DNA from 3 places in the Peribacillus sp. B65 genome. Region 1 is predicted to be linked to each of the others. Evidence: riboswitches for the same ligand, from Rfam matches in the RefSeq annotation. Region 1 holds a riboswitch; each other region holds the start of a gene.
The links. A riboswitch is a leader RNA that binds a small molecule or an ion and turns the genes downstream of it on or off. The one in region 1 is predicted to bind thiamine pyrophosphate.
Positions count from the first base shown of each region.

Region 2: it holds a riboswitch for thiamine pyrophosphate, as region 1 does, so the genes downstream of both, tenA (thiaminase II) here and tenA (thiaminase II) in region 1, are expected to answer to the same signal.
Region 3: it holds a riboswitch for thiamine pyrophosphate, as region 1 does, so the genes downstream of both, thiC (phosphomethylpyrimidine synthase ThiC) here and tenA (thiaminase II) in region 1, are expected to answer to the same signal.

Region 1 is NZ_CP195840.1:1,326,650-1,336,959, reverse strand. It holds gene thiS (sulfur carrier protein ThiS) at 1-76, opposite strand, end outside; gene thiO (glycine oxidase ThiO) at 91-1,215, opposite strand; gene tenI (thiazole tautomerase TenI) at 1,217-1,828, opposite strand; gene ACSR9O_RS06500 (energy-coupling factor transporter transmembrane component T family protein) at 1,869-2,645, opposite strand; gene ACSR9O_RS06495 (ABC transporter ATP-binding protein) at 2,646-4,109, opposite strand; gene ACSR9O_RS06490 (ECF transporter S component) at 4,122-4,706, opposite strand; gene tenA (thiaminase II) at 4,721-5,404, opposite strand; TPP riboswitch at 5,540-5,669, opposite strand; gene ACSR9O_RS06480 (hypothetical protein) at 6,033-6,188, opposite strand; gene ACSR9O_RS06475 (hypothetical protein) at 6,774-6,956, opposite strand; gene ACSR9O_RS06470 (protein kinase domain-containing protein) at 7,344-8,072, shown strand; gene ACSR9O_RS06465 (HU family DNA-binding protein) at 8,530-8,802, opposite strand; gene ACSR9O_RS06460 (cobyric acid synthase) at 8,968-10,310, opposite strand, start outside.
Region 2 is NZ_CP195840.1:381,349-391,658, forward strand. It holds gene ACSR9O_RS01870 (Bax inhibitor-1/YccA family protein) at 447-1,082, shown strand; gene ACSR9O_RS01875 (acyl-CoA thioesterase) at 1,287-1,829, opposite strand; gene ACSR9O_RS01880 (M15 family metallopeptidase) at 1,960-2,499, opposite strand; gene ACSR9O_RS01885 (DinB family protein) at 2,569-3,051, opposite strand; gene ACSR9O_RS01890 (ABC transporter ATP-binding protein) at 3,256-5,073, shown strand; gene ACSR9O_RS01895 (DUF459 domain-containing protein) at 5,116-5,817, opposite strand; gene ACSR9O_RS01900 (GNAT family N-acetyltransferase) at 6,039-6,545, shown strand; gene ACSR9O_RS01905 (aspartyl-phosphate phosphatase Spo0E family protein) at 6,614-6,808, opposite strand; gene ACSR9O_RS01910 (Fur-regulated basic protein FbpA) at 7,062-7,250, opposite strand; SAM riboswitch class I at 7,426-7,530, opposite strand; TPP riboswitch at 7,688-7,793, shown strand; gene tenA (thiaminase II) at 7,883-8,572, shown strand; gene thiW (energy coupling factor transporter S component ThiW) at 8,588-9,109, shown strand; gene thiD (bifunctional hydroxymethylpyrimidine kinase/phosphomethylpyrimidine kinase) at 9,078-9,875, shown strand; gene thiM (hydroxyethylthiazole kinase) at 9,882-10,310, shown strand, end outside.
Region 3 is NZ_CP195840.1:4,536,438-4,546,747, reverse strand. It holds gene ACSR9O_RS22245 (arylamine N-acetyltransferase family protein) at 21-788, opposite strand; gene ACSR9O_RS22240 (NAD(P)H-quinone oxidoreductase) at 989-1,969, opposite strand; gene ACSR9O_RS22235 (manganese catalase) at 2,157-3,002, opposite strand; gene ACSR9O_RS22230 (DUF2243 domain-containing protein) at 3,274-3,792, shown strand; gene ACSR9O_RS22225 (cytochrome c oxidase assembly protein) at 3,782-4,564, shown strand; gene ACSR9O_RS22220 (carboxymuconolactone decarboxylase family protein) at 4,677-5,042, shown strand; gene ACSR9O_RS22215 (spore coat protein) at 5,100-5,738, opposite strand; gene ACSR9O_RS22210 (hypothetical protein) at 5,917-6,060, shown strand; partial or broken gene ACSR9O_RS22205 (DUF3231 family protein) at 6,163-6,671, shown strand; gene thiC (phosphomethylpyrimidine synthase ThiC) at 6,963-8,741, opposite strand; TPP riboswitch at 8,877-8,991, opposite strand; gene ACSR9O_RS22195 (HAD family hydrolase) at 9,108-9,896, opposite strand; gene ACSR9O_RS22190 (histidine phosphatase family protein) at 10,032-10,310, opposite strand, start outside.

The DNA of each region.
Region 1 (10,310 bases):
AGTGTTGCAAAAGCCCTGTAACTGTTGATTCATCGGCAGGAATCCGTATTTTTTCGCCGTTAATGACCAATTCCAATTCATCCACCTCCATTAAGAAAAAAGGGTCTGTATCGAACGATCCAATCGAAAAGCGGACCATTCGGGATTTGTCTTCCCTTCTAAAATATCCGCTATAAGTACACCTGTAATTGGAGAAAGCAGGATGCCATTCCTGTAGTGCCCCGTTGCAATGAAAAGTCCTTTGCATGCCGGATGTTCACCAAAGTACGGCAAGCCGTCCCCAGTTTGTGGGCGTATACCTGCCCAGGTCTTTTCCAATTCGGTCCCTTTAATCGCCGGAAGCAATTGCGTTGCTCTTTCTATTAAAGTAGAAATCCCGTCAAGACTTACCTTTTGATCGAAAGTGCCCGCCTTAACCGTTGCCCCGACAATGATTCTTCCGCCTACTTTGGGCACAAGATAGCAGCCATGCGAGAAGACCGTTTTTTCAAGCAATGGACGTTCGGTCAGGACGGAAAAGCACTCTCCCTTTACAGGATAACTGTCTAGTTTCATCCCTGATTTTTCAAGGAGGAAAGCACTCCAAGCCCCACCTGCCACGATGACATTTTCACATGAAAATGCACCTATGTTCGTCACCACTCCCGTTACACTTCCGTTTTCAGTAACTAAGTCGGAGACATGAACAAATTCCTTTATATCTACACCAAGGGCAGCGGCAGATTCAGTAAAAGCGAGCGACAGCCTAGTGGCTGAAACTTGTCCATCCTTAGGAATGAACATGGCTCCTTTAATCTCATCCGAAAGAAGCGGTTCCGTTTTCCTTATTTCGGCAGTCGATAGCCATTCAGCCTCAAGTCCCGCATCTTGCTGGCCTCTAATCATGTTCTTCAACTCGGCTACCTGATCATTCGTTAGCGCCACCTTGAACATGCCCTTGTTCACTAATTCGATGTCTATTCCACTTATATCTTTTAATTCTTCCGCCAGTGCAGGAAACATCCCCCTGCTTCGGCTTGCCAATGTAAAAAGCGGGTTATCAGCATCCAACTCGGCTTGTGCCCCTAACATCCCGGCTGCAGCACTGGATGCTTTGCTGGCAAGTCTATCTTTTTCCAATAAAAGGACCTTTTTACCTCGTTTGGCTAATTGAAAAGCAATGGATCCACCTATTACTCCTCCCCCAACAATGATTGCATCATATATGGAATTCATCTTATGTCTCCTTTCCCAAAGACTTCGAATATTCTTTAACGGCTTCAATCGGATTTTCAGCTTCAAGAACCCCTGACATGACCGCAATTCCACGTGCCCCTGCATCCAGCACGATTTGGCAATTGAAAGGTGTTATTCCGCCTATCGCAATTATCGGAAGATTGACATTTCTTGAGATTGCATGAAGCTCCTCAACTCCCCTAGGAGGAAGGCCGATTTTTGAATCCGTTTCAAAAACATGTCCATATATCGCGTAATCGGCCCCTTTGCTGAATGCGGCATTCGCTTCATCCATGGAATGGATCGAACAGCCAACATTCATCCCTGGAAAAGCTCCTTTTACAACTCCCGCATCTAAACTATGAAAAGCCAATTGCACACCAAATACTTTGTGTACCCAAGCTACATCCACCCGATCATTAATGATGATCTTAGAAAGCGGGATCTTATTATCATGTAGCAGGGTCACTGCTCGATAAAGTTCCGATGCACTCATATGCTTTTCCCTTAGATAAAAGAAATCAACATGTTCCTGAATGTTTGAAGCGATTTCCACAAACTTTTCAATTGGCTGTTTCCCAGTAGAAATAATATGCAATTCATGTGCATTCATACTAAGGACTCCTAACAAGTAAAGTTACAATCTCATAAAATCAAATAGAAACTAACGGGAATTGAATCGACAGATAAAAGCCGGCCAACAACAGGATGATAAAATACAAAATGAAACCATGGTCCTTTTTTGAAAACCCAAACTCATAATAGAATGTTCGTTCTCGTGTGTCTGTAAATCGCTTTGCTTCCATCGCAACCGCGATTCGGTGAGCACGTCTTATGCTTCCGGATAACAACGGGATGGAATAGGCTTTCATTTTAAAATATAACGCTTTTATCCCTTTTCCCCTTTCGAAGCCGCGTACCTTCATCGCGTTTCGTATCGTTTGGAACTCCTCCATCATGATGGGAATCAGCCTTAATGCCGCCATGAAACTATAGGCATATTTCGGTTTAAGCTTAACTTGCTGCATTAACGAATAAAACAAGTTCACTGGCCTCGTAGTTAAGGAAAAAGTTAAGCCAAGAACCGCAAAGAACAAAGCTCGAAAGCCTACCAGTAATCCCCTCATGAAACTTTCTTCAGTAATCGATATAAGGCCCCACTCAAACCAAAGCGTCTCACCTTGCCCGAATAATATCATTGCAGAAGAGGTGGATATAAAAATGAAACAAAAGGGAATCGACAAAAGTAAGATGCGTTTTATCGAATGCCCGGTAAAAAACAAAAATAAAAGTAATACGCCAATGGTGATATTCAACATATAATTCAGGTCATGAATGAATAACGCCACGATGCATAACACAATCAGTACACCAAGTTTAAGGCTTGGATTAATTCTATATAGCCATGTTTCTGCATTTGAATCATTCATCTACATGACACTCCTTTTAACTTTGGTCTCCACAAATCCTGATTGCACAATGTTTTCATCACTTATTACGTTTCCATCCTTAACCGTCCAGATCCTGGTTGCAAAGTTTTTTGAAATATGATCATCATGAGTTACCATGATCACTGTTATTCCACGCCTTCGATATTCCTCAAACCATTCCAGTAATGCAAAGGTATTTTTCGAATCTTGGCCAAAGGTTGGCTCATCCAGGAGAATGATTTTTTTGTCTATTACGATTGAGGCGGCTACGCTTAAGCGACGCTTTTGACCCATTGATAATTGAAACGGGTGTTTATCCCGATGTGCCTCCAGGCGGAACACTTTAAGCAATGAGCGGACTCTCTCATCTATTTCTTGTTGCGGCCTTTTATCAATTCGCAATGAATAAGCAATCTCTTCGTATACAGTATTTGCAACGAACTGAAACTCAGGATTTTGAAAGACAAACGTCATATGATCCGTTGGATTTTTCACCTTTTTAATCGGTGTTCCCAATAATTCATACTTACCATTCGTTTTTATGAACTGCATCAGTGCATGCAAAAGTGTACTCTTCCCCGCGCCATTTTCACCCCTGATTACAATCCATTCACCTGAATGGACCTTCAGCTCGTCAACCTTGATTTTTTCCTCTTTATTCCGAAAACCGCTAAAGCCTTGCACATTCATAAGAGGTGAATCATCTGTAAATGGGTGTTCCCGAATCGGTGCATAATTCTGTATATATTCACCCCAAACACCTGGAAACCAAATTCCAGATTCCTTCATTTCATTTTTATATAGTGAAAGAATGGTGTCTCTTGGACCATCAGCTATGATTTGACCATCATCGTTAAAAAGCACGATTCGTTCGATGAATTCTAAAACATGGTCAATTTTATGCTCGACGATAATAACCGTTTTGTCTCGTCCGACTTCCTTCAGCAATTCCCAGATTTCTTTCGTTCCTTCCGGATCAAGCATGGCGGTTGGCTCATCTAAAAATATCACTTCTGGTTCAAGGGCCAATACTGAAGCGATTGCCAGACGCTGTTTCATCCCGCCTGATAATGTTTCAATACTTGTATGGCCCAAGTTCAAACCTACTTTAAGGAAATGATTTTGAATCTTCTCTTTCATTTCTTCTTTAGGGACGGAAAGATTCTCAAGGACGAAGGCAATTTCCTCATCGGCAAATGGCATGCAAAACTGACTATCAGGATCTTGAAAAACATACCCCCACGAAGAAGGGCATTTCAATTTTTCCGCTTTCATCGGTACTTCGATGGAATTCGGAATCAATCCGCTTAACACTTGTAAAAGGGTCGACTTACCACAACCTGATGGCCCCAACAATAGCACTTTTTCTCCTTGATCAAACGTTAATGATAGGTCCTTGAATATCAAAGATTCATCACCGGGATATTTCATTCTTAACTTTTCAACAGAAACGATTGGTTCCATGGCCCTCAACCTCTACTTTTGATCCAGTTCTGCATAATCTTTATTTGAAACCGGACGCACAAGATTTGTTACTCCTGTTGCTTCCAGGACTTTAACTAGATAATAAGCGGTCACACCTGCAAAGAATATGGAACCCACAAACCTCGCTATCATGAATAACGATAGATTCCAAGTTGAAAGCGCACCTATTTCCCCGTATGCAAAATCCATAATAACTGATGCCAGGCAGGAAGCTATCGCAGCTAAAACGGCCACCGGCATATTGAATTTTTTATATTTGAAAGCCATGAACACCAGTTCCGCGAACAAACCTTGTACCACCCCATATAACAGTACGGTCAGCCCCCATGGTGAACCAAGGAAGAACTCCCCGGAAGCTGCAGCTATCTCCGCTAAAAGTGCCACACCCGGTTTCCGTAAAATTAAAAAGGCGACGGGGCCAGCTATAAACCACATTCCATAAATAAGTTGATCCAGATGTAATCCTAACGGTTTAACGGAATAATAAATCGAACCCCAAAGGATATAAACGATTCCAAATGCTACCGCAATCACGATCGTGACCAATATGTCCGTTAATTTCAAACCTTTTTTCATTGTTTCATTCCCCTTTATACTTCTAGTGTTTCCTTATGCACAGGCCATGTCTCTAAACGATAAGCCATTTCCCAAAATGAGTATTCATATTGGCTGCTGAGGATAAAATGCTCTTTCATTCTTTCCTTATCTTCGTCTGTCACTTTTTCAGCAATCTCATCAAGCCTCGCAATTTGTTCTTCCACCAAAGTGCGGAACCACTCCCCTCCGTAAGCCGCTATCCATTCTTGATAAATCGGCTCCTCCGGCATGCACCCTTGCAGCTTTTCACCTATTTCATAATAAAGCCAGTAACACGGCAAGATAGCTGCAATAACATCTCCTAAATGTCCCGAATAAGCCGCACGATACATATGGGAAGTATAAGCATAAGCGGTCGGGGCTGGTTTGAAATTATCCCGTTCTTCTTTTGTGATCCCTAATCTCTCAGAAAAATTCTCATGAAGCTTCAACTCCGCTTCATATGTTCCTTGTGCATGGCCGGCAAGCCTGCTTGTTGTATGTAAATCAGTAGCTTTAACTGCTCCTAAAGCTTGAACCCTAGCAAAATGAGATAAATAATAGGAATCTTGCATAACATAGAAACGGAAACACTCCAATGGCAATGTGCCATCTCCTATTCCTGCAACAAACGGGTGATTAAAGCTAGCTTCCCAAATGTGATCCACTTCCTGACGAATTTCCTCTGAAAACTTCATGACCATTACCTCCAAATTATATTTTTTGAATGAATGTTACGGAAAAAAACTTTTATCACCCCTTTTTTTGCAAACAAAAAACCACTTTCTTAAACGTAAAGAAAGTGGTTGTACTTGAAATAATACAGAAACGTATTGTTCCAGACCCCACTTCCCTACGCTGGTATAAACCAGATCAGGTTCTAAGGGTCTTAAAGTCATACTTTAATCTCAGCTTCTGCGGTAAAAATCAACTTTCACCTATAAAGCACCCCTAGTGGTACAAATTGTATATTAAATTTCATTTGCCTTTATATTAACACGATAAATCCAATTGTCAAACGTATTAGAAAAAGTTTTCAACTTAATGATTTAGGGTTACTAACCTTTCAATCTTGCATATACACCAGTTACCCGGCAGTTTAACGGCACTTTAATCAATGGGTTTCATTACGTAATTTCCTCGTGAATTCTACTGTTTTACTCGTGAATTCAGCTACTTACTCGTGAAATTGATTTTTCTTGGGATTTTTGCGGCTTTACTCGTGAGTTTAGCTACTTTACTCGTGAATTCTTTTATTCTCTAAAAAACAATATTATACATTCGATGTTGCTTTTAGTTTTAATATTTTGCTCGATCTGTAGTATATCATAGCTGCCATACTTCTCTTTCACATAACGCCGAGGCAGCCATTATGCTCGGAACAGTGAAGGCCATGAATGCATTTTGTGGTGAATAGTTTGCAGCCAGCAGTAATCCTATTAATGTCGGGGCAACAATCGCGCCAATTCTACCAAAATCCAAGGCCCAACTATCCCGGTGGACCTTATCTCCCGGGGATAATACTCGGATATATACGTATTGGCCAAATTCATCGTGCCTACTGTACAGGCACCTCCAAAAGCGATCAGAATGCTGCATTTGAGGTCAAACCTAATATGACAAAACAATCAGTACCCATTGCACAGAGGGATAAAAGTACTCTTCTATGGCCTATTTTCCCAACTAAGTACCCTCCAATTAACGATCCGCCAATTTGTCCTATTCCCGATATAAGATTGAAAGATAAACTGGATTAAAGGCCGTATCCGGACTGCCCATGACGGCCCCCCTCCTTATTCAACTATTAAAATTACTTGTTAACCGCATTGACGGCTACTTGCATCGGTTTGTTAAGTACTTTTTACAAACTGTTTAGCAGAGCCCATTTTCCCTCGATAAAAAAGTAAGCGCTTCCAAATATTCGGAATGTAACTCCTGGATTTCACCTATGAACAATACATGATCACCAGCATCATACTCTCCTCATGGTTTGCATTCCATCCAGGCAACACTTCCATTTATTTTTGGCGAAATTCCCTTGTTATCCCAGTCGGTTTTAAGCGTTTCCTATTTGCTGCCCGCAAATTGCCATGCAATGGCTTCCTGTTCATCCGACAAAATATTAATGGTAAAAGATTTATCTTTCATGCTAGTGCAGGCTTTTGCTTCTTTATGAATACTAAAGCAAGCGGTGGATCCAAGGAAACCGAAGGAAAAGAATTCACAGTAATCCCCTTTTGAACTTTCCATCAAACCAGCTCACTATTGTGACGCCGGTTAGGGATTTCCCAAATTCTCAACTCGCGCCCATCCACCTCATCACCTCCTACTCTTTTATTATGAATTCATTATAGTAAACTTAATATTTTTAAAAACCATATAATTTCATAATGTGAAATTACAGGAAAAATTTATAATTGTGAACTATCAAAAGAATTCCCCGAAGAAATGACTTTCATTACCGCATTATCAAAAATCAGTGTTAAACTATCCATGTTCATTCATATTTCCAGCTTAATTAATAACGGACTTTTTTGTTCTTGACTTGAATAGATGAAAGTGGTGAGGAAAGTTTCAATTTTGCGTACATTTAGAAAGTTCTACCAATTTTTCGTGGATATACCTTTAAAAAAAGGAGTGGTTTTGAATTACCGTTACGAGGTAAAAGCTGTAATCGGAACAGGAAGCTACGGTATTATTTATCTTTGCAATGATTTGAAAAAAAAAGAAAATATAGTGATCAAGCAACTCCGGAAAAGTAAACGCCGCAGCAAAAAAGAGCTGAAGCAGTTTGAAAATGAAATTTCCATTTTACGAATGTTAAACCACAAAAACATCCCCAAATTTCACGAGAAATTTTCACATGAGGGAAATGTTTATTTTGTGATGGATTTCATAGAAGGAGATAATTTGGAAGACCATATTTTCTTGAATCATATAACATTCAATGAGAAAGAGTCTCTATTTTTTCTGGATGAGCTGGTCGTTTTAGTATCTTATCTACATGACCATGACATTTCCCATCAAGATTTACGTATACCAAATATTTTACTAAAGAACAATCAGCCCATTTTGATAGACTTTGGTTTGTCTAAAAAAATCAATTCGGCCGATTTTACTAAAGAATCCATGTTGCAGCTGAAAAGGCAGGATTTTTACGACTTGGGGGAAATACTTCTATATGCACTTTATACGACTTACGCCTCCAAAAGTAAAAAGACTCTTCCTTGGACAGAAGAGCTTTCGTTAGAAAAAGAAACCGTGCATTTACTGAAAAGGTTATTAAGCATCCAAGAACCTTATTCAGATATTAAAGAAATCTCAATGGACCTGCAGGCTGCATTGAAGTCAAAGAAATTGAATTAGCTGCTACTGCCGCGCCCTTTTCTCTTGTATCGGTCACTTCCACTCATGGGATACCTTTTGTAGCCTCGGCTGCTGCTGCTGCTGCCTCGGCGATAATGACCATGTCTTCGCTCACTGCTGCCTTGGGAAAGCTGTTTGATTTTTTTCATTATTTTCTTCAGCATATCTTTCACCTCTTTTATTATGGTTTTAAAACTTGTTATTACTTAGCCTAACATAGTCACAGTATAAACCTTACTAATAAGTACTATAATTTTTTTTCATTTATGTTACATTCCATCACTGCTTCATGAAGTGGGCTTCTTTCATTGTTGATCATGAGAACTCCCTAAATTCCTCCGTTAGATTATGGCACAAATAAATAAAAATGACTGTCTTTTACTGTTCTTCGAAGCGCATGACAGTAAACAAAAAAACCTGGCGAATATCGCATCGCCAGGTTTTTTTGTTTACTTTTTTATTTTACAGCTTCTTTTAATTCCTTACCTGCTTTAAAAGCGGGAACTTTACTAGCTGCAATTTGTATTTCTTCGCCAGTTTGCGGGTTTCTTCCTGTACGGGCAGCGCGGTCACGCACTTCAAATGTACCAAAACCAACTAATTGGATTTTTTCTTCTTTAGCAAGTGTAGCCGTGATTGTTTCAAACAATGCGTCCACTACTTTTTTTGCGTCGTCTTTTGTCAGTTCAGCTTGTGCTGCAACACTGCTCACTAATTCTGTTTTATTCATATGAACACCTCATCCTTTTATTTTGTATAAAGTATGTAGAGTAGACAACATAACATATCTTGTATGCCTCTGTCACTTAAAATGGCTAAATAAAAGGAATTATCGCTCTAAAATGATCTTTTTTAAAGGTAAAAGTGCATTGATCACATTACCCTAATGACCTTTTCAACTTTCTGCAGTTTCCAACTGCAGCCATTGATAGATGGTATCCATATCAATGTTTTCCTCCAAATGGGATGCCAAGAGATTGTACGCTTCCTCCCTGCGCTCCGAGTCGCTTTGGACGTTTTCCTTCACTTCTTCCAACCCCTTGTTCCGTCGAATTTGGTTAACTAGTAATCTAGTGAACAGGCGATTATGGAATATCCCATGAAGATATGTTCCCATTACCTTGTTGTCATTGGAAATGGCTCCATCCTCTCTTCCATCCTTCAATAAAAGAAAGGGCCTTACTTGCGACTTCAATGTCGTTCTGCCTAAATGTATTTCGAAACCGTTAAGATTCATTTGACCTTCCATTATCCCGGCAGAAAGGACACCTTCCATTTGTACCGTTTTCTTTTCTGCTTGAAATACGGTTTCCACCGGAAGAAGCGAGAGCCCATCTGCGTTCTCACCGTCACCTTCGACCGCGTCAGGATCGAAAAGTTTAGTCCCTAGCATTTGAAAACCGCCGCATATGCCAAATATCATCGTTCCTTGTTTCCGCAGTTCATTGATGGCCCGATCCAACCCCATACGATTCAACCACTCTAAATCTTCCATCGTGTTTTTTGTACCAGGCAAAATAAGCAGATCGGGATTACCTAACTCATGGACACTGCTTACCAGGCGGACACCTACTCCGGGTTCATCAAAAAAAGGATCCACATCTGTAAAGTTGGAGATCCGCGGAAATCTCAAGACGGCTACATCTATCGGAAACTCAGCCTTTTTAGGTTTTTTAAAACGTAGGGAAGAGAGGGCAAGTGAATCTTCCGCTTCAATATTCACGTCAAGATAGGGCAGCACCCCGAGAACCGGAATCCCGGTTTCCTTTTCCACCCATTCAATGCCATCGTCCAACAATTCACGCATGCCACGAAATTTATTGATGATGATCCCCTTTACACTATCTCGTTCATCTTGATCCAATAAAGCAAGTGTGCCGATGATGGACGCAAATACTCCACCACGATCAATATCGGCCACCAAAATGACAGCCGCATCCGTGAGTTTAGCCATTCGCATATTCGCTATATCCCGGTCCTTCAGGTTAATTTCAGCCGGACTTCCTGCCCCTTCGAGTACGATGATGTCATAGTCTTCTTGAAGTTTTTCGACCGATTTACGGATGATGGGCATGGCTTCCTGGACAAATTGGGACCGATAGCTTTTTGCATTCATATCAAGGAAATGCTTTCCGTGCACGATGACTTCCGAAACCATATCCTGCTTCGGTTTCAGTAATATCGGATTCATATCGGTCGTTGCCGTGATCCGTGCTGCTTCCGCCTGTACTCCCTGAG
Region 2 (10,310 bases), 950 kb from region 1:
ATAATTAGTTAGAATTTTAATCAATTTTTTACATTTATACAATAGCTTTTATAGAAAATAATCACATTTTTTTCATTTTTTATAACTTTAGGAATAATTTTCTGCAATAAAAAATCATTTCCTTTATAACTGTTATACAGTAAAGTTTTGAAGTCCGATTAAATATATAGAATCAATAATTTTGAATTTATTATTTCAAGATATCTTTTTTAAAGATTATGCCCATTTATTGACCTTGTCGTTTTACGTACTGCGGAATAGTTCCGATTGAAGTATTTTAATATTTCAGAAAAATTAGTATATTTGTAAGAATATCATAAAAAAGGTAATTACTTCATATATATTTCATTACTTTTATAAAAACACCAAATTTTCATGTAATGCAATGAAACCTTTTTAAAACAGATTCGTAGAAAACGGTAGAAAATAAATGATGAGGTGATTGAATGTATTCACAAACTGTACAAACTTATATGCCGTCGGTCATGCGGACGTTCGCTTTATCACTTGCCGTTTCCGTTTTAGGGATGGCTCTCGGCACTCTTGTACCGCCATCGTTGTTTCTTCCGTTAGCGATACTTGAGATCGCCATGTTGATTGGAGCATTTATATTGCGGAGGAAAAAAGCCATCGGCTACACATTTTTGTATAGTTTCACGTTGATTTCTGGAATTACGACCTATCCGATCATCGCACACTACCTAGCTGCTGCAGGGGCAAATGTGGTGATCCTGGCAGGTGTTACGACGACAGTTGTATTTGGAGGGCTGGCGATTTATGCCACAACCACCAAAAGGGACCTTTCTTTCTTGGGAGGAATGTTATTTGCTGCCTTGCTAGCTTTAGTTGTCATTAGCATTTTCAACATTTTCTCTCCATTAAGCTCTACAGCCATGCTGGTCTTTTCCTTTATCGGGATTTTAGTTTTCAGTGGTTATATTTTATATGATTTCAATCGTATGAAGCATTACGGGGTAACAGCCGAAGAAGTACCGCTCATGGCCTTGAATCTATATCTTGATTTCATTAACCTATTCATTAACATCTTGCGCTTCTTTGGTATTTTAGCAAGCGATGACTAAAGTGCTAATAGTATAAATCCTAACAAGATAACATAAGAAAGACGCTTGGACTTATCCAAGCGTCTTTTCACATTTCTTTCCCATACAGTTAAGCTGTAAGATGGTAGTAGTGATTTCCCCAAAACTCCAGGCAATGAATAAAATACCAAATCACAATGAATTTGGTCTCAATCATTAATAAGAACGGCAGAAGGGATGCGTATCTTATTTATATAATCCTGGATTTGATTGATCGGTCCATGGCAGTTTCACACCGAAAGTGCTTGCAATGAACTGTGTATCTTCCCTTCGTTTTTTCCTAATTTGGGCCCGTTGTTTTGCTGATTCATTTAAATTCATTTCCATCTCTGTTTCAGGAACCAAACGCGGAACCGGAATTGGTTTACCTTCTTCATTAATGGCAACAAATGTCAAGAATGAAATGACACATAAATTCCGGGCTCCTGTAACTAAATCCTCTGCAACCACCTTTACGATGATTTCCATTGATGTTCTGCCCGTATACGTCACGAAGCTTTCAAGGCAAACTGCATTTCCTTCGTGAATAGGGTGCAGGAAATCGACAGAATCAGTTGATGCAGTAACGACGTTGCTTCGAGCATGACGCATGGCTGATATAGCCGCTACATCATCAATGTATGCCATTAATTTGCCTCCGAACATCGTACCAATATTATTTGTATCCGGCGGGAGGACAAGGCTTGTTTTTATGACCAAAGAGTCCCGGCAATTTTTTGTTTCTTCCATGGTGACTGCACTCCTTTATGTCTGATTCTCACTAGTCCACTTTATCGAATTCTTACCTGTAAAGCAATTCACATGCTTATTTTCCTGCTATTAGTCAAAATTATGCGGCTTATAATGAAGCCAACCGCTTTCACTGCCCTTTTGGCTGCTTGCCCTGCTGCAGCTCACGCAGGCTTAAGCCAAATGTCATTTGTAAATGCGGATAATCCTTGAACCCTTCCCAATCCCCTCCCCAATTGAAACCTAACCCTTTAGCGATGGTTACGACTTCCATCCAATCCGACTTTCCATTATCGTTGCCGTCATAACTCATATCCCAAATGGCCTCGCCTTGTTTGTTAAGGAGGGCAAAATCTATCGCCAAACCGAAATTATGCAGCGATTCGCCACCTCTTGCATTCGTTACGATGTTGCCCGAGTCTGATCTGCCCTTTTCATAGAGTTCATTTTGCTCGGCTAAAGACCGGAACCCCGCCGTAATGATAACCGGGATGCCTTTGTCATTAGCCAATTGAATGAGCTCGTCCTTTTTTTCGGCGACGATCGGATTCAGCTCGTCAGTCAGTTCGATTTCATCCAGATCAGGAGGAAGCATATACTTGAACAAGAGCCCCAGTAACAATCCTAAAAAGCCCAATACCAAAAATGTCCTTACCCAAGTGGCTTTCACTGAAAAATCCTTCCTTTACGAATATCTGTCTGAAAGTGAAAAACTCAACCAAAGACGGATGAGTTTCTTCTATAACTTTGCTTTCAATTCTTCAATTTGCAATAAATGCCGTTTTTCATGAAGTCCCACGAACGGGATCCATTGCTTCAAGCTTAAATCTTTAAACAAAGGATGTGGTAATGACTTTTGTTCGAGATCAATTTCCTTTGCATGGTCAACGACCTGTACAAAAGCTTTTCGGGATTCGGTCAACTTTTCCTTAACTTCACTCAAAGTTTGGTATGATTCTGACGGAATGACAAATGGCGGCGCCTGGACCTTCACTTCACGATTTAAAGTAAGCTCGATCGGTTTATCCACAGCAGGAATGCTATCGTTGCTTTTCAATTTATCGGATATGCTCTTTGTTATGACCCTCTCCATTAAATATAAATGATCCAATACCTGGATGATGCTCCATCGTCCAGGTTCAGGATGGGCGTTCAGCTGTTCATCCGATAGTCCGTTGACCGCATTTAAAAGCTCTTCCCTGATTTTTTCATTTTCATTCATTTTTAGCATCTCCTCTTATAAGCCTCGCTAATCTCCTTTAATTATTCCATTTACTATAGGAATGTGTAAAATAATAATACTTTTTGACAGAAACGAACCGATTAAAAGTTGTCTATTTTTTGAAAAGCTCTATCATAGTCATTAAGGTAAAATTCAAATGACTTTCAAAATTCATCATAGATAGTCTAAATAGGAGTGATCGCTATGAGTGGAGGACATATTCCATTCAGCCACAAAGGCCGCAGTTCCATGCATGCAATACCTTCAAAAGGAAGCATATGGTTGATGCTCAAACAAATGTTCAATCGGGTACCATCCAAATGGAAGTTTTGCACTTTGATATTATGTATCATGCTTTTCATTTCATTGCTTGAGTTCTCCATCCCCCAGTTGACGCAGTTTACGATTGATAGAGTCATTCCCGAAAAAAGATATGATTTGTTAATCTGGATTGGCACAGGAATTCTTTGTGCCAGCATCTTATTGGCGTTACTGAACTACTTTAACAGCTATATCGTTTCGAAGGTCGGTCAAAGAGCTATTATGGATATACGGAATAGCATGTATGACCACATTCAAACACTGGATATGAAATTCTTTGACAAAAATCGAACTGGTGACTTAATGTCCCGGTTGACCAATGATGTCAATTTACTGCAGCAGCTCATCTCTTCGAGCATGCTCCAAGTCTTGACGGACACGGTGACTTTCATTGCCGTGGCGGTATATATGCTTTTCATTAACTGGAAGCTGACCATTGTCCTTCTTTTTATATTCCCTTTCATGTTCTATATCACAAGGGTATTCGGGAAACGCATCAGGATGTCATTTAGGTCTGTGCAAAGTTCCGCAGGAGATGTCAGCAACCAGTTACAGGATTCCATTTCAGGAATGCGGCTCATTCAATCTTTTACGAATGAAGAGTTCGAATCAAGGCGGTTTGCCGAGCGTAATCAGGAAAATATGGCTGCAAACATTAAGTCCGTTCGGCTACGTTCCATGTTCGGTCCGATTATTGATTTATTGAACAATATCGGCCTTGTAGCAGTCATTGTGTTCGGTGCTTGGCAAGTGATGGAAGGTGAATTCACAATAGGATTAATCGTGGCCTTCCTCGCCTATTTAAGGTTGCTGCAGAGTCCCGTTCGCAATTTTAGCCGTGTGATCAGCATTGTCCAGCAATCAGCCGCCGCCTTTGAGCGGATAACTGAAATATTGGAAACACAACCTGAAATAAGTGACAAGGGAAATGCCATTGAACTCCCTTCCATAAAAAAGCAAATTGAATTTCAAAGTGTTAATTTTTCTTATGATGAGAATGTTCCTGTGCTCAGCAGTTTAAACCTGACCATGAAAGCTGGTCAAGTAACCGCTCTGGTCGGCTCCTCTGGTGCAGGAAAATCGACCATCACGAGCCTTTTGATCCGATTTTATGATCCGCAAGATGGAACAATTAAAATGGATGGCCATGATATCAAAAATGTATCACTGAAATCATTAAGGGGACAAATGGGAGTTGTCTCCCAGGATATCATTTTATTCAACGGTTCCATCCGTGATAACATCATGTATGGAAAACTTGATGCTACAGATGATGAAATCATCGAATCCGCCAAAGCGGCAAATGCGCATGACTTTATCAGTGCCTTTCCTGATGGTTATGATTCTCAAATTGGAGAGCGCGGAGTCAAGCTTTCAGGCGGACAAAAACAGCGCATTGCCATTGCCAGGGCACTTTTGAAAAATCCGCAAATCATCATTCTCGATGAAGCAACGGCGGCCTTGGATACAGAATCCGAGCATTTGATACAGGAAGCTTTGTCACGTTTATTGATAAACCGGACTTCAATTGTGATTGCACATCGTTTATCGACCATTCATGATGCCGATCAAATAATCGTTCTGGAAAAAGGGCAGGTTCATGAAAAAGGAACACATGAACAGTTATTGCAAAACAATGGCAGATACAAGCAGCTCCATGACTTGCAGTTCCCTCAACTAAAAGCCATATTAAATTCCTAGAAAGCAAGAATGCACAGAATGCCTTTCTGTGCATTTTTGCTTTCATTTGAAATCATAACTTTCCAAAACCCGATTCGCAATGAGCTGATACCCTTTTTCATTCGGATGTAACTTATCACTGAAATACTCTGATTTCTTTTTATCTTCAAAAAGATCATTCGTAGGAATGAATAACATCCTATTGTCTTTATCCGCTATTCCCTTTATTGACTGGTTATAATCGCGAATATGCTTTTCAAGTTTTTGATTTCCTTTAATTGGGTTATATAGTCCCACTACCAAAATATCAGCTTTATCGTTTGCCTTTATGAGTGTTGACGTAATCTTTTTCAGATGGCTGATATACTCCCGTTTACCCTCATTGATTTTTCGATCACTTATTTTCTCCAAGTCCCCGCCGTTACTATTGATCAAGTCATTCGTTCCGATATAAACGATGAAAGTATCGGCTTCATCAAGTTTCGTTTTAATGCGGTAATCATCAAGCTGTTTCATCACCCCATCCGTTTCCTGGCCTTTTATACCGTAATTCCAAAAACTCACTTTTTGTTCCGATTCCGGGTTATTCAATTCATCCTCCAGGCCTTCTATATATCCTTCTCCATCCTTATCCCCTTTTCCATAGGTTAACGAATCTCCAAAAGCCATCACCCTTTGCACATCTTCCGACTCCGAGGCCTGAAATTCATATGCAACAAAACATATAACCAGTACTATAATCAAAAAAACTGACAATTTTTTCATTTGGTTCTCCTCTGCCTTTTTACTAGAAGTATTTAATCCTTTACATACCCAAAAAATCTGCAGACTTAACATAAAAAAGGAATTGTCAGATAAAGAGTAAAAAGTGTATGATAATAAAAAACTTTCAATGGATTGGGTTTCAATTCACCGTCCCTTAAACAAAAAAACGGGATTACCCTTCATTCTGGAGATTGAATAAATGATAGTTAGGAGATTACATCATGGAAGAGCACATAGAGTTTAGAGAGGCAGAACTATCTGATTTACCCAGAATTGTTGAAATATATAATTCGACAATTGCTTCAAGAATGGTCACGGCAGATACAGAGCCTGTATCCGTCCAATCGAGGGTTAAATGGTTTGAGGAACATCATTCAGAAAGTAGACCGCTATATATCATTACTATAGAAGGGAAAACTGCTGGATGGATGAGCTTTCAATCCTTCTATGGCCGACCGGCATATAATTCCACTGCCGAAATCAGCATTTATATTGATGATTATTTCCGGGGAAAAGGAATCGGACAAATTTCGATTCAAAAGGCAATTGAATTGAGTCCAAAATTAGGTATTAAGACTATATTGGGTTTCATTTTCGCCCACAATATACCTAGCCTTAAGCTTTTTTCCAAATTCGGGTTTGAAGAATGGGCACATTTACCTCAAGTTGCCGAGCTGGATGGCATTGAGCGGGATTTGATCATTCTTGGTAAACGTGTCGATATTTAATATAATTTTTTAGAGCTATTGCCTTGAGCAGTAGCTTTTTCAAATTAATACAGGTCGAATTGGCTAATTTAAAAATACCGATATGCGTTTTGGAGGGAAAAATATTCTGACTCTCTTTTACTTGCTAACGCATTTAATAGCGTATCCAATTCTTGACTGGCCTGAACAGTAAGCAGACTTGTTAAGCCGTAACTTGCTGCCAATTTGATCATTTCCTGTCTCTTTTCTTCTACCCTTTCTATAGTTACTTTACGGCAAGGCATTATATGACACCTCCCATTTATTCAATTTTTTTACACTTTCATCATAATTAAACTACTAGTTAAAATCAACTATTTTTCAGAAATAAAATGTGTTATTTTATAGGTAAAATGTGACAAAACACCTACTTTATTCTTTAATTATGTATATTTTATGTCATTTTCTATTAAACGCAAAAAAGCATCCACTAGTGTATACTGTGAATGCTTACATCATATCCCTTATCCAAGAGCCCAAAATATAGTCCATCGCTTACTATGTCATCCATTCAGAAGGTGACTCGTTATTAGGTCTATTTATAACAATCTTATATTCATCTTCAAGCACTTTTAATGGGGCATCATAAAGGTGCCTTTCATCAGAGGTTTTGTATACTCCATTGGCCAATAGCTCTTCAATGAGCTTTGCCTTCCTCTGTTCAATCCTCTTAAATAATTCTGCCATGTAAATGGCTCCTTTCCTAGTCATCCTAGAGCCTGCTTCTAGTTAGCTAACTTTATCAACTTGTTTGATTTTCACCAAATTATATATACCTTTTCTATTATGTCACTAAACGTTATTTCCCAAAAATAAAAGCCCCTTCTAATTCAAGAAGAGGCTGACTGTGTCCGTACGGCTCTTCTTATCTTCCAAGCATATGCTTGTTGGATTTAGCACAGTTCCCAAAATGGGTCCGCTGCCGAGGTTTCTTTGGGCCAAGTCCCTCCACCTCTCTGGATAAGAATTCGATATATAAATGATGTAGAAATGATTCTACCCTAATAATTATCAAAAGTCAATTACCTGGTTCTCCCTTTTTTCCTGGACATTACATGCTCCCTCTTCAAATACGGGTTGCATTTTCTTGTCTTTCTGATATGATGTCAGTAATTACATACAATTCACACCACTAGGGGAGTCTTTTTTAAGACTGAGATGGAAATAGTTTCCGGACCCTTTGAACCTGAACCGGCTCATACCGGCGGAGGGAAGTGGATGATATCGTCCATTTACAGACTATATCCATCTACCCCGTTCCGTATTCAGGAACGGGGTTTTTCATTATCTAGGGGAACCATTCTAAAGGAGGATGAACAATGGAGAATATTAAAACAGAAACATTCAGTGATAGACTTCATGCACGGGCAAAAGAGATTTGGAAAAGGAATCATTCACATCCCTTTGTCCAAGCAATTGGAAATGGTACGCTTCCTGAAAAGAAATTTGCCTATTACATGAAGCAGGACTATATCTATCTCATGGATTATTCCAAGCTCTTTGCTTTAGGTGTCATCAAAGCCCATAACATCGAAACCATGGCAAAGTTTGCGAGTATTTTAAATGAAACCCTTCAAGTGGAAATGGATATCCATCGGCAGTATGCTTCCGAATTCGGGATCAGTTCCAAGGAATTGGAAGAAACAGAACCTACTCCCACCACTCTAGCCTATACAGGTTACATGCTAAATGCAGCTCAGCATGGGACATTGGCAGACTTGATCGCCTGTCTCCTGCCATGCGCTTGGGATTACTATGAAATCGGTTTGCTATTAAAAGAACAAAATGGAGCAGCATTGGAAAACAATCGCTACGCAGATTGGATAAGGTCCTATTCATCACCTGAATTCGGGGAAGCACACAAGTGGCTGATCGCATTGTTGGAAGAATTGACGGAAGGCATGCCAGAAAAGGAACTTCTTAGATTAGAAAAGCACTTTTTGGTTACTTCCCGGTATGAATATTTATTCTGGGATATGGTTCAAAATGAGCAGGATTGGCCGCTGTAGGTCGCAGACATGATGATGAATCCTATCAAGAAACTGACGTTGACTGCCATGATAACGGCTATAACGACGCTGACCAGTTCATTTATTTTCATCCCTGCAGGATTTGCAAAGGTCTTTCCTATTCAGCATCTGGCAAATGTCCTCACGGCCGTTCTATTGGGGCCTGCTTATGCTGTGACACAAGCTTTCCTAGTTTCCATCATTAGAAACATGTCTGGTACCGGTTCAATATTCGCCTTTCCCGGGAGCATGATCGGTGCACTTTTGGCTGCCATCCTTTATCGAAAAACACAAAGCTTAAAATTCGCTTGTTTAGGTGAAGTGATCGGGACCGGCATTCTCGGTTCCATGGCCTGTTATCCACTTGCCATCCTCCTATTAGGAGAAAAAGCTGCTCTTTTTGGTTTTTTACCGGCTTTTATGCTCAGTTCATTCGCAGGTGCGATTCTAGCTTTCATATTACTTAAAATACTTTTAAAAAATAATTATATGAAGGGGTTTTTTTATGAAAACAGCATTAACCATCGCCGGCTCTGATTCAGGAGGCGGTGCTGGAATACAAGCGGATTTAAAAACATTTTCTGCACATGGGGTCTTTGGAATGTCTGCCATAACAGCCGTAACCGCACAAAATACAATGGAAGTCCGTTCAGTACAGCCAATTGAAACAGCTATCATATCGGACCAAATTGCAGCTATATTTGAAGATATTCCTGTCGATGCAGTAAAAATAGGCATGCTTGGATCAAAAGAAATCGTGGAAACAGTCGCTGCGTCCCTTAAAACCTTCATGCCTGCCATCGTTATCCTTGACCCTGTCATGATTTCCAAAAGCGGCCACCATTTGCTCGACGAAAAGGCTGTCTCCGCCTTAAAAATGGACTTACTTCCATTTGCAACACTTGTAACACCAAATGTACCGGAAGCGGAAGTGCTTACTGGCTTGTCGATTCGGACGAAACAAGATTTCTACAAGGCATGCATTTCAATACAAGAAATGGGTCCCAAAGCCGTTTTACTTAAAGGGGGCCATGCAGCGGGAAATCCAAATGATCTTTATTATGATGGGACTGACTTCCACTGGATCAAGGGAGAGCGCATACATACAAAAAACACTCATGGTACGGGCTGTACCCTATCATCCGCCATAACATCAAACCTGGCAAATGGACTGCCCTTGCAAGAGTCGATCGAACAGGCCAAGACTTATATTTCTGAAGCGATACGCAATAGTTTTTCAATCGGTAAAGGTCATGGTCCTGTCCATCATTTTCATTCATATTCAAAAAAAAGAACGGAGTGACTTAATATGAAGGTTTCCGCAGCCGATTTATTCGTGAAGGTAAAAGAAAGAAAACCACTCGTCCACCAAATCACCAACTTTGTTACGGTCAACGACTGTGCAAATGCCACCCTTGCCATCGGTGGTTCACCAGTGATGACATCGAGCCCAAGAGAAGTGGCGGATATGGTCAAATTAGCGGATGCATTGGTCCTGAATTTCGGTACGATCGATGATAAAGCCTTGGAAGCAATGGAGATTGCCGGTAAGACGGCAAATGACCTGGATATCCCGGTCATTTTGGACCCGGTGGGAGTTGGTGCCACCGCCTATCGATCAGAGCAAGTGAAAGAGCTCCTAAGTAAGGTTACTTTCCAAATCATTCGCGGCAATGCAAGTGAGATCCTTTCATTGATGGGTGGGGATACCGTTACCCGCGGGGTGGATTCGGAGGAG
Region 3 (10,310 bases), 3.2 Mb from region 1:
TGATATTCAGTCCTTTTCCACTATCTATCGAAGTGCTGTTTCATTAACTCTTTAAATCGTGTTCCATCTATTTCTTCTTTCGTCACTTCCCCATCTTCCCACCGGGTAAAGGATGTATCAGTTAAAGTGATGTTCCCGCTGTTTGTCAAACGGGTGATTAATGGATGCTTATTGAATGGCGATTGGGGATGTTCCCTGATGATCGTTTGGACCTCATTAAGTTCCGCTACATTTCCTACGGGTTTTGAAGAATCGAAAGCATACCCAATTCTCCAATCGCGATCTTTATGTTTCAGTTTTAATTCAAGGACATGACCTCCATGGTCGGTACTTTCTTTTTTTATTCGGAATTCACCATTTTGGGAAACGACCGTTTCTCCGTTCAGCGGAACTGGTTTTAAAGGCAGATTCCCGCCAAAACCCGTATCGATCAGATAGGTTTGGCCCACATGGTTCAATAGAATGGTAACATGGGTCCTTCCTATGGTCATCCACCCCTGATTATAGATGACACCTCGAACCAAGAATACATCAAAGTCATTTTCCTTCAGGAAAAAATAAAGAGCTGCATTCAATTCATAGCATAATCCACCCTCATTCCTCACGAGGACTTTGTTCATGATATTGGCTTTATTGATATCACTTAGATGGGAGGCCATGATTGATAAGTTTTCAAACGGAATGGTTTTCGCAGTTTTATCCAGAATTTCATCTAATTTTCCAAATGTCAGTTTCACATCTTCCTGGAGCCCTATTCTTTTCCTGAATAATGCATTCAGTTCATTCATTACGATTCCCCCATTTTAACAGATACCAATGAAGAGCATCTTGACTTTGTATATATTCATTATACTTTGCCCATATTTCATTCTTCAACGATATGCCATTAACAAAACCCACATTCCACCTAGCACCATGAAAAATAGGCCGCCAAATAATGTCGTAATTTTGGGTAACTGTCTCCAAACATGCTTCAAAGCTGCTTTAGTCATTCATTTACTTGTAAAATGATTTTACCCAAATTCTTATTTGCTTCCATATGTTCATGCGCCCTTTGTACCTCTTCAAAAGGGAAGACATGATCGACGATTGCCTTGATTTCATGTTGGAGGAACAACGGCATGGCTTTTGTAATGAATTCTTCAGTTAACTCTTTTTTATATTCATCACTCCGAGGAGTTAAAAGAGTTCCTTTTAATTGAACTCTTTTTAAGAGAAGTTCCATCAAGTTCACCTTCTCGACTACTGTTCCTCCTAGAATCCCTATCAGTACCCAGCGTCCATCAGTTTTTATGCTTTTAAGGTTTTTCTCCCAGTAAGAAGCACCGATGAAATCCAGGATAACATCCACTCCTTGATTATTTGTAGCTTTCATTACTTCCTCATCAAAAGATTGTTCTTTATAATTGATACAGATATCCGCCCCTAATGAGTGACAGAAATCCAATTTTTCCTTTGAGCCGGCTGTAGTGATGATCTTCGCTTTTGTCAGTTTTTTTGCCAGTTGGATAGCTGCTGTGCCTACACCGCTTCCGCCAGCATGAATCAATACCGTATCTTGATCCGTCAATTCACCTAACCAAAATAAGGTTTGGTACGCCGTTAAGAATACTTCAGGAATTGCAGCCGCTTCTTCAAATGACAAGTTATCCGGGATCTTCATTGCTCTATCAGCCGGCATCAAGGCATATTGAGCATAACCGCCGCCGTTTACAAGTCCCATCACCCTTGTCCCTAATTGTAAATTTGCACCTTCCCCTGTTTCCACAACTTCCCCAGAAACTTCAATCCCCAATATTGGATTGGCCATATAACCCGATTTCCCTTCTCGTGAAACAATATCCGTTCTATTTATAGCAGAGGCTTTCACCTTAATTAATATCTCCCCTTTTCCGGGCATCGGCTTGGAAAAATCCTTAAATAGTAATTGATCTGCTCCACCCGGTTCTTTAACTACCACTGCTTTCATCTGTCCCACTCCTTACTATTAAATTAGTGACCACACTTTTAAAATGGTTTGTCTTGAAGATGGAAACTATGCTACTCCAAAAAATATCCACAAGCAAATAATTAGGTTTTGTAAACATGTTGATAGAATAAAAAAAGCCGATGTCCCATTAGGGGCCATCGAGCTTTTTTTGAAAAGTTTCCTATTATTATCTTTTATTAAGCGTTTGACTTCTATCCAGGTCATGATGCAATTGTGCTGCCGGAACCTTAGGGTTAGGAATCTGCCCTTTTGCAACTGGTTCAGCTACATAAACAAAATCTCCTGTACCATCTGGGGCGCTTCCTGTTGCCCATAGTCCGTCTGCTGATTCATTACCTTCTGACAAGTTCCAGAATTCGTACGCTTCCGGTTGAGATTCCATTTCCGCTTCCGGTGGGAATGACGCGGGAACGACAACGCCATTTTTTTCTTCAAGTTCTGCAATGGCCGCCATCCATTGATATTGGTGGTAACGATCACGGGCTAACATTTTACGGAAGGTGGCACGTACCCCCTCATCTTTGGTCATATGATATAAACGGGCCACTTGAAGGCGTCCTTGGCTTTCAGCATGAAGATTCGATCGCATGTCCGCTAATAGATTTCCGCTGGCTACAATATAAGATCCGTTCCAAGGCACCCCATTCGAGTTGGTTGGCAGTCCCCCAAGACCGCTTACGAGCAAATGCTGGGGATTGATTCCACCCATGATGGCTGCTGTTGCAGGATCTTTTGCGGCTTCTGCTTGATCTTCCGGAGAAGCGCCATCAAGCAATTGACTAATGAGCGAACAAAGCATCTCTACATGTCCAATTTCCTCTGTACCAATATCCATCAGCATATCTTTGTATTTTTCTTCTCCACGGCAGTTAAAACCCTGAAAAAGATATTGCATCATGACAGTCATTTCCCCAAACTGTCCACCTAACACTTCCTGAATTTGACGGGCAAGCATCGGATCTGGTCGATCTACCTTAACTTCAAATTGCAATTCTTTTTGATGGCGAAACATATTAACTCCTCCTTTTTTTATATGATGTACGGTTTTTTATTACCCGCCTGTCCATGCTTGAAACCTGAATTTAGTTATAACGAACAGTAATTAGAAAAAATTTACATACCATTAACAATGATTACTGAACTAAAAAGCCAAGGACTATCTTTGGGCTATGAATCGCTCAATAAATAAGATTTATAAAAGGTCCATTTACTGTCTATAACTTTACAATACAGGGTAAAGTAGAAAGAACCATATATAGGAAATTCAAAAAGGAGGATGGAAAATGGATTTCAAGCCCCGAAATCAAAAAGATCAATCTATTTCACAATTACGTTATACTTATTCCGCTCGTAATCTATGGTCCGGTTTTCTATTCGGGATCGGATTGGTGGCATTCATCGATGAGTCCATCTTTCATCAACTATTGCATTGGCACCATTTCTATGACAAGTCCACATCCAATATTGGGCTTATCTCGGATGGTTTATTTCATGCCCTTAGCTGGTTCGCAACGGTCGGGTCGTTATTCATGTACGCTGACCTTCGCCGTCGAAAGGGATTATGGCTGAAAAGGTGGATAGGGGGAGTTTTGCTCGGGGCAGGTTCTTTCCAGTTATATGACGGGATCATCCAGCACAAGCTCATGCGTCTCCATCAAATCCGCTACAATGTCGATATTCTCCCATACGACTTGATTTGGAACATTGCAGCCACAATCATGATCTTGATCGGCATTATCCTTATCATTCAAACAAGGCGCAGCGTACTTAAAATGAAAGAAGATACCAGCAATGCACAGTAATGGACATATTCATGATAATGGGGCTGGTTTTGAACCGATTTTATTGATTCTTCTGGCGCTTGTGATAGTGATTTATATCGCAGCTGCCGTAATTTCAAACCGCCGCTATAAAAAATGGCCCTTATACCGTACGCTCTTTTGGATTCTTGGCACCATCTGTGCAGCCTCTGCAATTATAGGTCCCATAGCCAATCGCGCGAATATGGATTTCACGGCGCATATGGTTGGTCATTTACTGCTTGGAATGATTGCACCCATCCTACTCGTGTTTACCGCACCTATTACTCTTGCACTGCGAACACTTGATGTACAATCAGCAAGACGCCTTTCAAAGGTGTTGAAAAGTTGGCCGCTGCGCATTATAAGCAATCCAATCACTGCCTCTGTGCTTAATATTGGGGGGCTTTGGATTCTTTATACGACTGAGTTATATGGGTCGATGCATCAGAATGCCCTTCTACATGCATTAGTGCATTTTCACGTGTTCATGGCGGGCTATCTATTCACTGCGTCTATGATTTATATGGACCCGACGCCCCACAGGTTCAGCTTCATGTTTCGTGCTGTCGTATTTACAATTTCACTGGCCGGCCATGATATCCTTTCTAAGTATATTTTTGCCCATCCTCCAAGCGGAGTCACAAAGGAACAAGCGGAAAATGGAGGAATGTTAATGTACTATGCCGGCGATGCCATTGACGTTGCACTTATTTTCATCCTTTGCTATCAATGGTTCAAAGCCACCCGGCCTAAGGAATCACTTGCCTTGTAGGAAGGAAGGCTACTTATTACTTAGTTAAACTCCTATGTTTCTGTTTAATCGTCCAACATTTAGCTCATACTAATTTTTGATGAAAAAAATTTAGGATGGAGCTGAATGGAAAATGGAATTTGAAGCTAACAATTCTACTGAAAATGCTCTTCGTGATTATAAAGCTGGAATCGGTGCCTTTACGCATAAAATGCCTGTTCTCGCAGAGAAATTCAATTCGTTTACGGAAGAGTGCTTTAAAGAAGGTCAATTATCCCAGAAAGAAAAACAGCTTATCGCATTAGGAATAAGCTTATATTCACAAGATGAATACTGTATTATCTACCATACAAAAGGATGTCTTGATCAAGGCTGTTCCGAACAGGAAATTCTTGAAGCCATTGGTGTGACCGCAGCATTTGGCGGAGGAGCCGCCATGAGTCAGGCTGTAACACTCGTCCAGGAATGCATCCAAGATATAAATCAGATGAAACAGTAAGAAAGAAGGGATAGGACAAATAGTCCTATCCCTTCTTTCTGTTGTTGACAAATGCTTTTAATGACTCATGTTGTTGTTATTGTTATTTCCTTGTGCTGGTGCATATGAATTCAACATTTGCTGCATATCCTGCTGTGCAAGCTGCGGAACTTGATAGTAATGATGTTTGTTTTGATATATCGAAATCTCATATGCCATTTCAATGCAGTTCGGAACGGAATCTGCAAATACGCGGCGAACCACCGGATTCGTTATTTCAAGCGCTGCCATCGCTTTCATGGATGCAGCAGACTTAACAGCTCCAAGCATCAAACCTGAAATGCATTCATCCGTAATTTCCGATACGGATTGCAAAGGTTTCTTTGGCTGAGTTGGTGTCAATCCATATATAAAATCGTTACCTTGATTCATTTTGTAGCTCTCAGTCCGTTTAGAAGGATCCTGGCCCGATTGGAAGCACTCCAGTGAAATATTATATTCATCTTGGATGAACTGATATTGACGATCCAGAATATCAAGTAATTCCTGATCCTGAATATGCTGACGCAAAAGAGTATACGTGTTTAAAGTACCAATCGTTCCCGACAACACTTCATGTACATCGAATACTTCGTGACCACCGTGATTCATTTGTGGGGGAATGGCACCCGTTTGCATGTTCTGGTGTACTTGACCTTGTTGATATTGGTTTTGCATTGTATTTCCCTCCTCGTTTTATCAATGATGCGAACAAGTTTAGTATGTTAAACCCCAACTGGATTATTCAATCTAAACTCTTCCAAGAAGACCAATAAGCTGCTGCATCATGTTTTCTGTATAAAAAAAACGTGGCGTTTTAAACTATAGACACTTTATATGTATGGGAGGATTTCCAATGACACATCAATGCTTCTATTGTAGTGATGTTACGGAAGAAAAAAAAATCCATGTGGTAACGTTTCAAGTTTCTGACACGGATAGAAATGAAATGCTCTGTGATGAATGTTATCAAGAATGGCTACAAGGAATAAAAGGTTAAGCGTTAAAGCCCTCTAACATTTCACAAACATCAACAATGCATACTTGGATGAACTCAGGGTAACTTAAATCCGTTAAATAGTGAATTTCAAGGAGGATGGTTATGGGAATTTTAAGCGGTAATCCGAAAGAAGAGCCAATGCATTACGGAGAGGTATTTGGAACATGGGCATTTCTAACAACTACAAAAGGACTGATTGCCTGTCATCAAACTATGCTTAATCATACTGGCGACAAGGGCCAGCATAAATTACTTGTTGAAGTGATCAATCAAGGGAAACAGGAACATGACCAACTTGAATCATTATTAAAAGAAAATAACGTAGGACTGCCTCCGTCACCACCTGAAAGGCCTAAAGCTAATTTGGAGGATATTCCAGTCGGGGCACGTTTTCAAGATCCTGAAATCTCTGCTTCAGTATCAATCGATATTAATGCAGGATTAGTTGCTTGCAGCCAAATCATGGGTCAATGCATCAGAGAAGATATTGCACAGATGTTCGCACAATTCCATACGAATAAAGCTGCATTGGGTGCTGACTTCCTAAGATTGAATAAGGAAAAAGGCTGGCTGTCCCTCCTCCTCTTCATATTAATAAAACAAGCATGTAAATATAATCAAATATCCCCTAATCATGTTGACATCGTGATTGGATGCCCAACATGATTAAGGGGTTAATTCCGATAATGAAAGGACGATTAAGGAATCATTACCATTGCAGACTTTCGATTAAGTGGCACTTTGTGCATTGTTGACTATAATCAGTTTTTACAAATTCATGATTACACTTCTCGCGAAAAATGTTCAGCTCCCTTTTCAGTTGTTCCAATTGAGTTTCCAACTGTTTCATTTCAACTTTTATTTGGATTACCCGATTCATCGAATTCTCCCTCTCATCGGAATCATAAATAGATTTCCCCGTCCGTTTTCCTAAATTCATTCGCTTTTTCTTTAAGACCTTCATCGATTACCGACTCAAAGCCCAGACCCTTTTCCTTCGCCAAATCACGGATGTCTTGAGAAATCCTCATACTGCAGAATTTGGGTCCGCACATTGAACAGAAATGGGCTGTTTTGGCACCTTCAGCCGGTAGTGTTTCATCGTGATATTCAACTGCCCTTTCAGGATCGAGGGAAAGATTGAATTGATCTCTCCAACGAAATTCGAATCTAGCCTTCGAAAGGGCATCATCCCGTTTTCGTGCCTGGGGATGGCCTTTAGCAAGATCAGCTGCGTGGGCTGCAATTTTATAAGTAATGACCCCTACACGAACATCCTCTTTATTCGGAAGCCCCAAATGCTCTTTCGGTGTCACATAACAAAGCATGGCCGTTCCAAACCATCCAATCATGGCAGCACCAATCGCAGAAGTGATATGATCGTATCCAGGAGCTATATCCGTTGTCAATGGTCCCAGGGTATAGAATGGTGCTTCTTGACAGACTTCCAGCTGCTTATCCATATTTTCTTTAATCAAATGCATCGGTACGTGACCGGGTCCCTCCACCATGACTTGAACATCGTGCTTCCAAGCAATCTTCGTCAGTTCCCCAAGTGTTTCCAATTCAGCGAATTGAGCCTCATCGTTTGCATCTGCAATGGAGCCAGGACGGAGGCCGTCACCTAATGAGAAAGAGACATCATACGCCTTCATGATTTCACAAATCTCTTCAAAGTGAGTATAGAGAAAACTTTCTTGGTGGTGGGCCAAGCACCATTGTGCCATGATGGAGCCCCCCCGGGAAACGATTCCCGTAACTCGCTTTGCTGTCATGGGAATGTATCGCAAAAGCACTCCGGCGTGTATCGTGAAGTAATCCACACCTTGCTCAGCCTGCTCGATTAATGTATCCCGGAAAACTTCCCAATTTAAATCTTCCGCGACTCCATTCACTTTTTCCAATGCTTGATATATCGGAACCGTCCCAACTGGCACAGGAGAATTCCTGATAATCCATTCCCGGGTCGTGTGAATATTCTTACCGGTGGAAAGATCCATTATGTTGTCTGCACCCCAACGTGTAGCCCAAGTCATTTTCTCCACTTCTGCTTCAATCGATGAACTAACAGCGGAATTTCCAATATTCGCATTTATTTTCACATGAAAATTACGTCCAATGATCATGGGCTCACTTTCAGGATGGTTAATATTCGCCGGAATGATCGCCCTCCCGCTAGCTACCTCATCTCTTACAAAATCAGGGGCTACATTTTCCCTGATCGAGATGAATTCCATCTCAGGAGTTATGATACCTTTTCGGGCATAATGGAGTTGGGTTACGTTTTGCCCTTTCGCTGCACGCAATGGTTTTCTTTTCAATCCCGGAAAAATTTCTGCTTTCGTTTGTGACTCTTTTTTATACCCGTTATCTTCGGGCTTTATTTCACGCCCTTCATACTCTTCAACATCTTCCCTTTCCAGAACCCAGCTGCGTCTAATCGGGGCAAGACCTTTATGAATATCAATGGGATATTCTGAATCCGTATAAAAGCCGCTTGTGTCATATACTCGTAAAGGCGGATTCTCCTCTTCGCCGAATGAACCTGTAGTCGGACTTAGCTTAATTTCACGCATGGGCACCCTAATATCGGGTCTAGATCCCTCAACATACACTTTTTTACTCCCGGCAAAACTGGACATAATTGAAACGTTCATGTCATTTACTGAATTACTCATCATGATTTCATTTCTCCTTTTTAAGTTCATTTAAAAAGGACAAAATCCAATCCATTTCGCACGAAAAAGCCAGATCTCATATTTAAGACCTGGCTAACGTTAGTATGGCTACAGAAATGACCAATTGAAATGTCATTGTTTAGTAGATTCTAACTTCCCCACGCTGGTATGAACCAGATCAGGTCCTGAGGGTTAAGAAGCTTAAGCGCTTCTCTCTCAGCCCAACTTTTATTGGACACCCCTAGTCTGAATAATTTAATTGATTACAGGGTAACTATATCTCACCCTTTGCATTCTGTAAATAATTTGAAAGACCTAATATTTTCATTACAACTATCCAAAATTTATTATTTGAAGAAGAGCCGTTCATTAATTTCCCAGGCTCTCAAGGATAGGGTAAAGCTCCTCTAAATGCTTGATTTCATAGGTTGGAATCACTTCATTCCGTTCCTTATCATGGCGATTTATCCAAACCGACTTTATGCCTACCCGTGATGCTCCAAGGATATCCGTCATTAAATTATCGCCGACCATCAATACTTCATCCTTATCAAGCTCCATGATCCCCAAAGCATGCTCAAAAATGGAGGCATCCGGTTTACCTCTTCCAAATGCGCCTGAAATCACGATTTGGTCGAAATAAGGAACCAGTTCAGGCGTAATTTCAAGTTTGGTATTTTGCAGCTCAGGAGATCCGTTCGTAAGCAATAGCAACTGATACTTCCCTTTTAATTCATCCAGAACACGGAATGTTTCTTCATAGATAAATGGCTTTTTGCGTCTCTCCGCAGGGAAACGTTCTGCCAGTTCAAGTCCAAAATCCGGGTCATCGATCCCTAATGCCAATAACCCTCTCGTCCACGCTTCTTTCCGATAAGCCGGTGCAATCCCGGCCATCTTCCTGAATTCATCATGATCATCCTGAAAATTTCCCCATAGCCCCTCAAATGGGTTGATTCCGATCATTTGGGTGAATGCATATGTATCGTAAGAAGAATAAAGCTCACGCGCTTCCTTTCGCACAGCTTCTTCAAAATCCTCGACATTCAGATCATATTTCTCCTTGGCCACTTCACATGTGGCCACAAAAGCCTCTTTTACACTTTTCTGATCCCATAGTAATGTATCATCTAAATCAAAAAAAACTGCCTTCAGCAAAATGTCCACCCCTCTTTCCCTATTATTGAATTCGTAAAAATTACACTATTACAATAATAAACCACAACCAATAAAAAAAGAATAACTATTCGGAAAATGACTTACCTTTTCTAGTGGGAAACCCTTATCCACTTATCATCTTTCAAATACATACAGCTTTCCATTACTGGCAATCTTGAATTTGGGACCGGTGAACCCCCGTCGGATCAGCTCTTTCCTCATATATACCATGAGGGCGGCATGACTCACGATCAAAACATCCCTTTCCCCCTTTGCAAAGACTTCATCCAATACTTTATTGATCCTTCGCTCTGCGATCTTAATTTCCGCCCTTGTCTGCTTGTTTAACACCGAGCAGCAACGAATCCAGATGGCCCAAAGGATGAATGGCAGCTTTACCCTTCCTTTAAGAGG